2 regions of the Dietzia sp. NPDC055343 genome follow, and region 2 is predicted to be linked to the other one. Evidence: riboswitches for the same ligand, from Rfam matches in the RefSeq annotation. Region 2 holds a riboswitch; the other holds the start of a gene.

Region 1 (4,381 bases), on a different contig from region 2:
CGACAGGGCGGCGAGGACGGAATCGCAGCGGTGCAGCAGGTCGAGCGCGGCCACGCCGCCCGAGGCATCGGCGTTCTTGGCGGCCTTGCCGGTGCGGCCGTCCACCGGGTCGGCCCACGCGGGCAGGTCCAGCAGTGACGGGCCGCTGGTGGCGCCGATCGTCGCGGACGCGGAGGCGGAAGCGGTGCCGGAAGCAGTCGCTGCGGAAGCGGTGGCGGGACGCGCGCCGTGGCGCGCCCGGTCCAGGGCGTGGGCGCGCGGGATGACCACCTCGCCGGGGCCCGACCCGGCCCGGTCGCCGGCCGGGCCCCGGCCGCTGGGTCCGCTGGCGCCTGCGTCCCCGCCGGTGGTGATCTCGGCGAGGCCTGCGGCGGCGAGCTCGGCGGCCGCGGCCCGGACGGACTCGGACGCGCCGGATCCCAGCGCACCGACCGGGGAACGGCCGCGGGCGATCGCCTCGAGCACACCCGACGCCGGAGCGGACAATCCCGCCCACGCCTCCTCGAGCGAGGTCCCGGCGGGTTCGCCCGGGTGCGGCGCCACCACAGGTGCGGCAGCGATTGCCGACGCGGTGACCGGAACCAGCCGGGCACCGTCCTCCTCTCCCCAGATCAGGGCGAGGTCCCGCAGACGGGCGACGGCGGTGGGGAATGGGGCGGTGTCGTCGTCCTTGCGGTTTTTCTTTGACTTGTTGCTGCCGACCCCGAGACGTTCCGCGACCGCCGACAGGGGGACGGCCCCGGAATCGGCACCCAACGCGGCGGCCGTGGCCAGCACCAGTAGCTCCGGCCACGACAGCGTGCCCATCGCCCGCGCGGTGGACGCAGGCAACCGCAGCCGCGAGGCCAACACCTCCAGCGACGCGGGGGCGGGCGTGGCCACGTCCGGGCGCAGGGTGCACATGCGCACGAGGGCGTCGTCGGACTGCTCGGCGAGCCAGGCGGGAAAGCCCGGTTCGCCGGCGCTCGGGCGGGACGTGGCGCGGGAGGTCGACATGATCCGTCCCAGCCTAGTGACGTCGGCGCGGGTGTGCGCGCGTGCGCCGGGCGAGGGCCGTGACGGTATCCGACCCACTTGCTGACACAGTGCGCCCGAGGTGAGAGACTTGCAGCGTGGCTGCCAAGAAGAAACTGACCTATGACAACCCGGGATGGCCCGACGCCTCGTTCGGCGAGCACCCGGTCACCGAACTCGCCGCGCTGGTCGCGGGCGGACTGTCGCCGTTCGGCGAGGAGCGCTTCCCGCTCCCGCACGAGCGTCTGCACTACGTCCACCCGGAGACCGTGGTCAACAAGACCGTCCGGGCCTGACGCGGCGCCGACACAGCGGACAACGAAGGGCCGCCACTCCCTGGAGGGGGTGGCGGCCCTTTCGTGTGCGTCCGAACTAGGACGCGAGGCCCGTCGCGCCGTGGGTCGGTGGCCGACCCACGGCGTTGAGCATCAGTTCAGGTAGGTCGCGAAGAAGTTGTCGACCGCGTCCTGGTTGGCGGCGTAGGCGCTGTCGATGGCGTCCTGGTTGGCCTCGTAGGTCGGCAGGACCGGCAGCGCGATACCGCGGGCCACGGCCTCGTCGTGCAGCGTCTGGGCATGGTCGGCGGCGGTGACGGCCTCGGGGGCCTCCTCGGCCGCGGGAGCGGCCGGGGCCGGAGCCGGGTTCGGGGTGAGGTTGTTCACGTCACGCGGGGTCGGCGCGGAGTTCAGGCCCAGCTTGGACGAGCAGGCGGGCCAGGCGCCCCAGCCCTGGCCGGCCAGCGTCTTCTCGGCGATCGCGATCTGCTGCTCGCGCGAGGCCTGGTTGGCGGTCGGCGCGAACTGGGTCCCACCGTAGGCGGCCCAGGTGCCCTGCGAGAACTGCAGGCCGCCGTGGTAACCGTTGCCGGTGTTGATGCCCCAGTTGCCGCCGGACTCACACTGCGCGAGGCGGTCCCAGTCGGAATCCGGGGCGGCGTTGGCGCCGGGCGCGAAGGCCAGGCCGGCGGCCGAGAGGGCGGTGCCCGCGATGACCGCCTTGACGGCGGTCTTCGGCGCGGAGGAGGTGGTGGCGGCGCGGTGGCGTCCGGTGTTCGAGGTCATGTACGCGTCAGTCCTTTTCACTCTGTGCCTACGGGGTGAGCTGTCGGGTTCGGACGAGTGTGTCCGGCCGCCGCTGGCGGCTTCACCCCAAGGCGACCGTCTGGCCGCCGGGCCCGGCGTGGGCCCTGTCGGGTCCCCCGTCTCCGCCCGGTTAATGGATTGGTCACATCGGCCGCAGGGCGGAGTTCGGGGGTGCGTCCGATGCCAACTCGCTGACGAGTCTGGAAAGAACTGTAGCGGTTCGATGCGGGATCGTCACCATTCTGAAATAAAACCTGGTGGGACGGCGCGAATCGGTGAGTTGTTATCCCCCCGTTACCTGGGGCGTTACCACAAAGGTGCCGTTTGTCACACCTTCGGCGGACGTGAACCCAGAATCGCGTACAGGAGTCCCAGGACGAATCCGGTCGGTGTGAACAGCATCGCGACCAGGTAGAGGATGGTCGGCGCGTCCCGGCCGAGGATCAACGGGGTGCCCGCAGCGATGATCGTGAAGATCACGCCGATGCTGAAGATCACCATTGCGGTGATGAAGAGACCACGACGACGAGGCGCCGTGCTGCTCGCCCCGGTCACGGAAGGGGCGGCCTCGGACCCGGCCGGGGCCCAGGGGTCGGTGGCATCTGTCGGGCGCTGGTCGTCGGAGCTCACAGGGGGCAGGGTACCGCCCCCGCCGGGACGGGTACCAACGCGGATGGCTATGTGGGTAGGGGTATTGTCGGAGCATCAGTTGAGGTCGTGGTCGCGCAGGTGCGCGTCTGTGTCTAGAGGGGGATCGCGGTGCCCAGCGGCAAGGTAAAGTGGTTCGACGCGGAGAAGGGCTTCGGCTTCCTGTCCCAGGAGGGCGGGGAAGACGTCTACGTGCGCGCCGACGCGCTGCCCGCCGGGGTCGAGACGCTGCGCCCGCGTCAGCGCGTCGAGTTCGACATGGTCTCCGGCCGCCGCGGCCCGCAGGCACTGCGCGTGGTGGTCCACGACGAGCCCGCCACCGCCGGCGCCGAGGAGCGAACCCCGCGCACCGGCCCCCGCCGCTCGGCCGACGAACTCCACGGCATGGTCGAGGACATGATCAAGGTGCTCGAGTCGACCGTGCAGCCCGAGCTGCGCCGAGGCCACCGGCCCGACGCCAAGGTCTCCGGCCGGGTCGCCTCCGTGCTCCGCGCGGTCGCCCGCGAACTGGAGCCGTAGCTTCCGGCCGGATGGCAGTCAGATAGCTGAACACAGATGCCGTGACGGCGCCGATCGAGATGATCGGCGCCGTTTCGCGTACCGGGTCAGTCGGCCGCGGTACCGGCGCTGGCGCCGGCTGCGTCGGCGTAGAGGAAGCTCATCGACCACTCGCCGTTGAGGATGGTCGGCTCGCCGGCGGCGTCGTAGACCACCGGGACCGAGCGGATGGCCAGGCCCTCGATGCGGCCCTCCTCCTCGGTCTCCACCGGGATCAGCAACTCGCTGGCGCTGTTCGCCTCGACCGTGAAGTCGCGGGTGCCACCCTCGCGCACCTCGTAGACGTTCAGCGTGGAGTCCTTCAGTTCGGTCGGCAGACGCACCGTCAGCGTGTGCTCGCCGTGGATCAGGAACTCGGGCACCGGGTTGGTGTATGAGTTACCGTCCAGGTCCGTGGCGGTGAACGGCAGCGCCGACTGCTGCCCCCGGTCGGTGGCCACGGTGATCTGCGGCAGCACCCCGAACCGCGCCTCCGACCCCTTCCACGCACCGACGATCGCGGAGATCATGATGATCACCCACGCCAGGATCGCCCAGGTGATCGGGCGGACGCGGAGGCCGGTCGATTCGGAATCGCTGCTGGAGGTCACGGCTCTATTCTGCCGACGTCGTCGTCGTCGGACTCATCGGGGTCACCAGGGGTGGGGTCCCCTGGGGCGTGGGGGACGCCGGGCTCGCGGGGTGAGTCGGGCGCGCGAGGTGCGCGGGGCGCGCCGGGACCGTCGGCGACGCGCGGCTCACCGGGGAAGCGGGGCCGGTTGCCGCCGAGGCCGGGCACGAGGGTCGAGCCGCGCGCGGTGAGCAGCGACTGGGTGAACATCACCGCGGACACCACGGCGACCACCGAGAAGCCGATCGTGAAGTCCGGCGGCAGCAGCACGCCCAGCGCCCCGCCGAACACCCAGGCCAGCTGCAGCGCCGTCTCCGAACGGCCGAACGCCGACGAGCGGGCGGCGTCGGGGATGTCGGTCTGGATCGAGGAGTCGAGAGCGACCTTGCCCAGCGCACTGCCGATCGCCGCGACGAGGGCGAACACCGCCGCCATCCAGAGGGAGCCCAGGAACGCGGCCACGACCGCC
Region 2 (4,381 bases):
CTCCGAGCCTGCCACACGGGAGGCCGGACACCCGCCCGACCTGCCGTTCTCTCAGTACCGGCGGATGCCGCTGATCGGCATCGCGTCGACCTTCTCGAGCTTGACGGGGACCCCGTAGGTCGGCGCGTGGAGAACCAGTCCGTCACCGGCGTACATTCCGACGTGCGTGGCGCCCGGGTAGTAGATCACCAGGTCACCCGGCTGCATGTCCGCCGGTGCGACCGGCGCCCCGGCTGCGGCCTGCGCCTGACTCGAGCGAGGCAGCGTCTTGCCCTCCCGGGCGTACGACCACACCATGAGCCCGGAACAGTCGAACTCCGACGGCCCGGTGGCGCCCCAGGAGTACGGAGACCCCAGCCGGGTCAGAGCGGTCCGGAGTGCAGCGGAGTTGATCCCGTCGACCGGAGGGGCGACGTAACCCTCCGGGACCATCGGCCCGCCGATCCACAGCGCGCGCTGGGAATCAGACAGGGCGTCGACCCGCCGCCGGACCTCGTCCATCCGGGCCCGCATCTCATCCGAGCGCCGGTCGAGCTCTTCCATCCTCTTCCGCGTGTCCTCTGCGACGGCCCTCGCCGCATCAGCAGCCCCCGTCGCCTCCTCCCGGAGCCTCGCGGCATCGACAGAGGCGGCCCTGGACGCGTCCAGGGCCGTGGTGGTGGCGCCGGAGAGACGGCTGAGCGCATCGAGTCGGTGGACCAGGTCCCGCGGGCTCTCGGCGAGAACGGCAGCACGGGTCGCGCCGGTGTCGCCGCCGCGATATCTCATCGCCGCCAGGTGGTCGACGAGTGACTGGTCCCGGCGAGCGGTCCCGTCCGCGGCCGCCGCGGCCGCCGCCGCGACACCCGCCGCACGTTCCAGGCGGTCCCGATCGGCGACCGAGCGCTCCAGTTCCGCGCGGGCCAGGTGGAGTTCCTCGCCCAGCGCTCCGGCCTCTTCCGACAAGCGCGACAGCTCCGCGAGGTCCTCCCCGGCGTCCGCGAGGCCTCGGCTCCCTCCTGCCATCGGAGAATCGTCGGTCTCGGCCTCGCCGGCCAGTTGATCGTCCCCACCCCCCGGCTCGTCGGAGGGAACGGCATCAGCAGGAACCCGCGGGGCGGGAAGCGCCGGCTGCGCGGACGCGACAGCCCCGAAGGTGAGCGAAAGTGCCACGGTCGCCGCGCCGACGGCCGCGATGAGACTGCGAGTCATCTGATGTGGGTCGAACTCTCGAATCGGTGGGATGCCGGATCCGTCCGCGATCACGGACGTCAAGGGTGGCATCGGGTGTCCGGAAACGAATGTTACAGACGACAAGACCCCGCTGGTCCTGGTTCCTCACCAGGATCAGCGGGGTCTGCGAAGTGCGGGGGACCCGATCAGTAGTAGCGGGTCGCGCCGTAGAACGGCATGGAGTCCAGCGGGGCGTAGCTGACCGAGGTGCCGGAGTACGGTGCGTGAACGACCTGGCCGTTACCGGCGTAGATGCCCACGTGGCTGGCGCCACTGTAGAAGGCGACGATGTCACCCGGCTGCAGATCGGCCTTGGAGACCTGGGTGCCGCCACCGACCTGGGCCTGGCTGGTGCGCGGAATGGAGATCCCGGCCTGCTGGTACGCCCACGAGGTCAGGCCCGAGCAGTCGAAGGAATCCGGCCCGGTCGCGCCCCAGACGTAGGGGGAACCGACGCGGGTCGAGGCCGCGTCGAGGATCTTCTGGCCGGTGCTGACCTGCGGCGCGGGAGCTGCGAACTCCTCCACGGGCGCGGCGGCCTGCTGAAGACCGGCGGGGAGGGCGATCCCCTCGGGCAGATCAACGGTGACCTGAGAAGGCACACCCGGCAGACGAAGCTCGACGGGAACGTCGACTGTCACGGGTGCGGCGGCGGCGGTACCGGATCCGGCGACGGCCGCTCCGGCGGCGAGCAGTCCGGCTGCGGCCACACGACGGCCGGTCGAACTGGTCTTGATGCTGTGGGCTCCCACGAGAGTCTTTCCTCTTTCTTCCTGCGACACCGACCGGGTTAGCTGACGGGTTCGGACACGGAAGTCTGTCCTACACTCTCGGACCTTCGAGGCCCTCGGGCGATTCACCCCAGTAGTTCTTGGTTCCCCGGCGCACCGTGACGGTGCTTAGGTGTTGACCTCGGCCCCCCACCGGTGGGCGGGTGATGACTTCCGAGGTCTCGAAAAGGTTACGAAAACGTCTCGCCGAAGTCCAGCCCATCGCCTATGCGGCGGGAAATGCAGCCAGGATCTCGACGGAAGAGACCATTCCGACATCCCGCAGCACCTCGATCGCAGACCGGACATCAGGGGCGAGAACATACCCGCAGGACTCCGCAGAAAGGGCGTCTACCTGGGGGCTTTCCGACCACAGGAACTCCACGATACATCCGGAGCAACCGCGATCCGCCGCAGGGCATCGTCCACAGTCCAATGAAAACATGATCTATCTCACACTCCGTCCCGGGCGCGTTGCCCGTCCGTTACCGACCCGCGATCCGCGTGTCGTGATGACCGACAGGCCGGACCATAGACAGCAGGTACGACATCCCCTCGACGAGCGGCCGGGGCGCCAGCAGTGTCGGACCGGAACGCTACGGTCTGCGGCATGTCCCGACCGATCTCTCCACCGACGGCATCGGCGCCGTCGACCACCTCGCCGGGGGTGCAGACGTCGTTCGATGAGCTCGAACCACTGCTGTCGGAGATCACCTTCGTCGTCGTCGACCTGGAGACGACGGGCACGCGAGCCGGTACCGATGAGATCACCGAGGTCGGCGCGGTACGGGTACGCGGCGGCGAAGTACAGGCGGAGCTGTCCACCTTCGTCGCGATCGACAGCCCCCTCCCCACGCATATCAGCCGACTCACCGGGATCCTGCCCGGCGATCTCGTCGACGCGCCACGGCTCGGCGAGGTCATGGCGACGTTCCTCGAGTTTTCCCGGGGAGCTGTCCTGGTGGCACACAACGCCAGGTTCGATCTCGGGTTCCTTCGCGCAGCGGCATCCGCCACAGGAAACGAGTGGCCCGAGCCCTTGTCTCTGTGCACCCTCACGCTCGCCCGCCGCATCCTGCACAGCGGGGAGACGCGGGGGCACCGGTTGGGGACACTCGCAGCGCACCTCGGATCGGCCGTCGAGCCGAACCACCGCGCCCTTCAGGACGCCAGGGCGACCGTGGACGTCCTCCACGCGCTCATCTCCAGGGTGGGCGACTGCGGGGTCTCCACGCTGTCGGAGCTCCGTTCCTACGACGGGCGATTGTCCCCCGAGGTCCGTCGTCGGGCCTCGCTCACCGACTCACTGCCCACCGGCTCCGGCGCCTACGTCTTCCGCGACGGTGAGGGCGTCCCCCTCTACGTGGGCTCGTCCGTCGATGTCCGGCGGCGAGCGCGTTCCTACTTCTCCGGCGGTGACACCCGGGGGCGGATGCGAACGATGGTCGGACTCGCGGAATCCGTCGAGGCTGTGGAGTGCTCCCACCTGCTCGAGGCATGGAGCGTCGAAGAGCAGTTGATCGACTCGCTCCAACCGCCCTTCAACCGCCGGTCCCGCGCTCCCCGGCGCGGCTGGTGGCTCGCCCCACCACGCGGGCGGGGCACGAAGGGACGGGTGAGCCGAATCCCGGAGGACCATCTGGCGTTGGGGCCGTTCCGGCGAGCCGAGGACGCGCGATCAGCATGGGAAGACCTCGTCATGGGCTTCGGGGCCGAACCGACACCGCAGAACTGGATCGCACTGGTGACCGGAGAGGATTCCGGGCCCCTGCGGACGTTGACGGCGAGAGTGGACGACATCGCCGCGGAAGGCGGCTTCGAACGCGCGGCCCGGCTACGGGACCGGACCGCCATGCTCATCCGTGTCCTCACCCGGCTCCAGGAACTCGCTGCCACCGCGGGCCTGACCGAGCTGGTCCTGGCCCAGAGAGCGGGCCGCGGGAGGTGGGAGGTGGCGGTGATCCGTCACGGCCGTCTCGCGGGCTCGGGAGCGGTACCCACCGGCGCCTCGCCGATGCCGGTCATCGACGCGCTACGCACGGCGGCGACGTCAGTGCGGCCCGGGCCCGGGCCGCTGGGTGGTGCGACCCTGGACCAGGTGCGGAATGTCCACCGATGGATAGATTCCGCACCCACACGCATCGTGTCCGTCGCCGGCTCGTGGCAACTCCCCGTGAACGGCGCGCACACCGTGAGCGACTGGGCCTCGCGCGCCGAACGCGCGGCGTCGGAACACGCGGAGACGAACGGCGGGCGTTAGCACACCCGAGGGACGGGCCAGCCGCGGGTCCCCCACCCAGGAGAGCGGCGTCAGCGAACCCTACTGACCCGGGCCCACGTGTCGAGTAGCCGAGCCGCCGAGCCGTCGTCGATCGCCGCCGCCGCCCGATCCACTGCAG

The links. A riboswitch is a leader RNA that binds a small molecule or an ion and turns the genes downstream of it on or off. The one in region 2 is predicted to bind cyclic di-AMP.
Region 1: it holds a riboswitch for cyclic di-AMP, as region 2 does, so the genes downstream of both, ACWIE7_RS05825 (transglycosylase family protein) here and ACWIE7_RS08345 (C40 family peptidase) in region 2, are expected to answer to the same signal.

What each region holds. Positions count from the first base shown of each region.
Region 1 covers NZ_JBSHMJ010000008.1:25,720-30,100, forward strand. The annotation lists gene ACWIE7_RS05815 (helicase-associated domain-containing protein) at 1-996, opposite strand, end outside; gene ACWIE7_RS05820 (hypothetical protein) at 1,113-1,310, shown strand; gene ACWIE7_RS05825 (transglycosylase family protein) at 1,443-2,075, opposite strand; cyclic di-AMP (ydaO/yuaA leader) riboswitch at 2,089-2,243, opposite strand; gene ACWIE7_RS05830 (hypothetical protein) at 2,424-2,726, opposite strand; gene ACWIE7_RS05835 (cold-shock protein) at 2,856-3,263, shown strand; gene ACWIE7_RS05840 (DUF2771 family protein) at 3,350-3,892, opposite strand; gene ACWIE7_RS05845 (MFS transporter) at 3,889-4,381, opposite strand, start outside.
Region 2 covers NZ_JBSHMJ010000013.1:46,568-50,948, forward strand. The annotation lists gene ACWIE7_RS08340 (NlpC/P60 family protein) at 52-1,191, opposite strand; gene ACWIE7_RS08345 (C40 family peptidase) at 1,359-1,964, opposite strand; cyclic di-AMP (ydaO/yuaA leader) riboswitch at 1,977-2,128, opposite strand; gene ACWIE7_RS08350 (DEDD exonuclease domain-containing protein) at 2,593-4,242, shown strand; gene trpD (anthranilate phosphoribosyltransferase) at 4,293-4,381, opposite strand, start outside.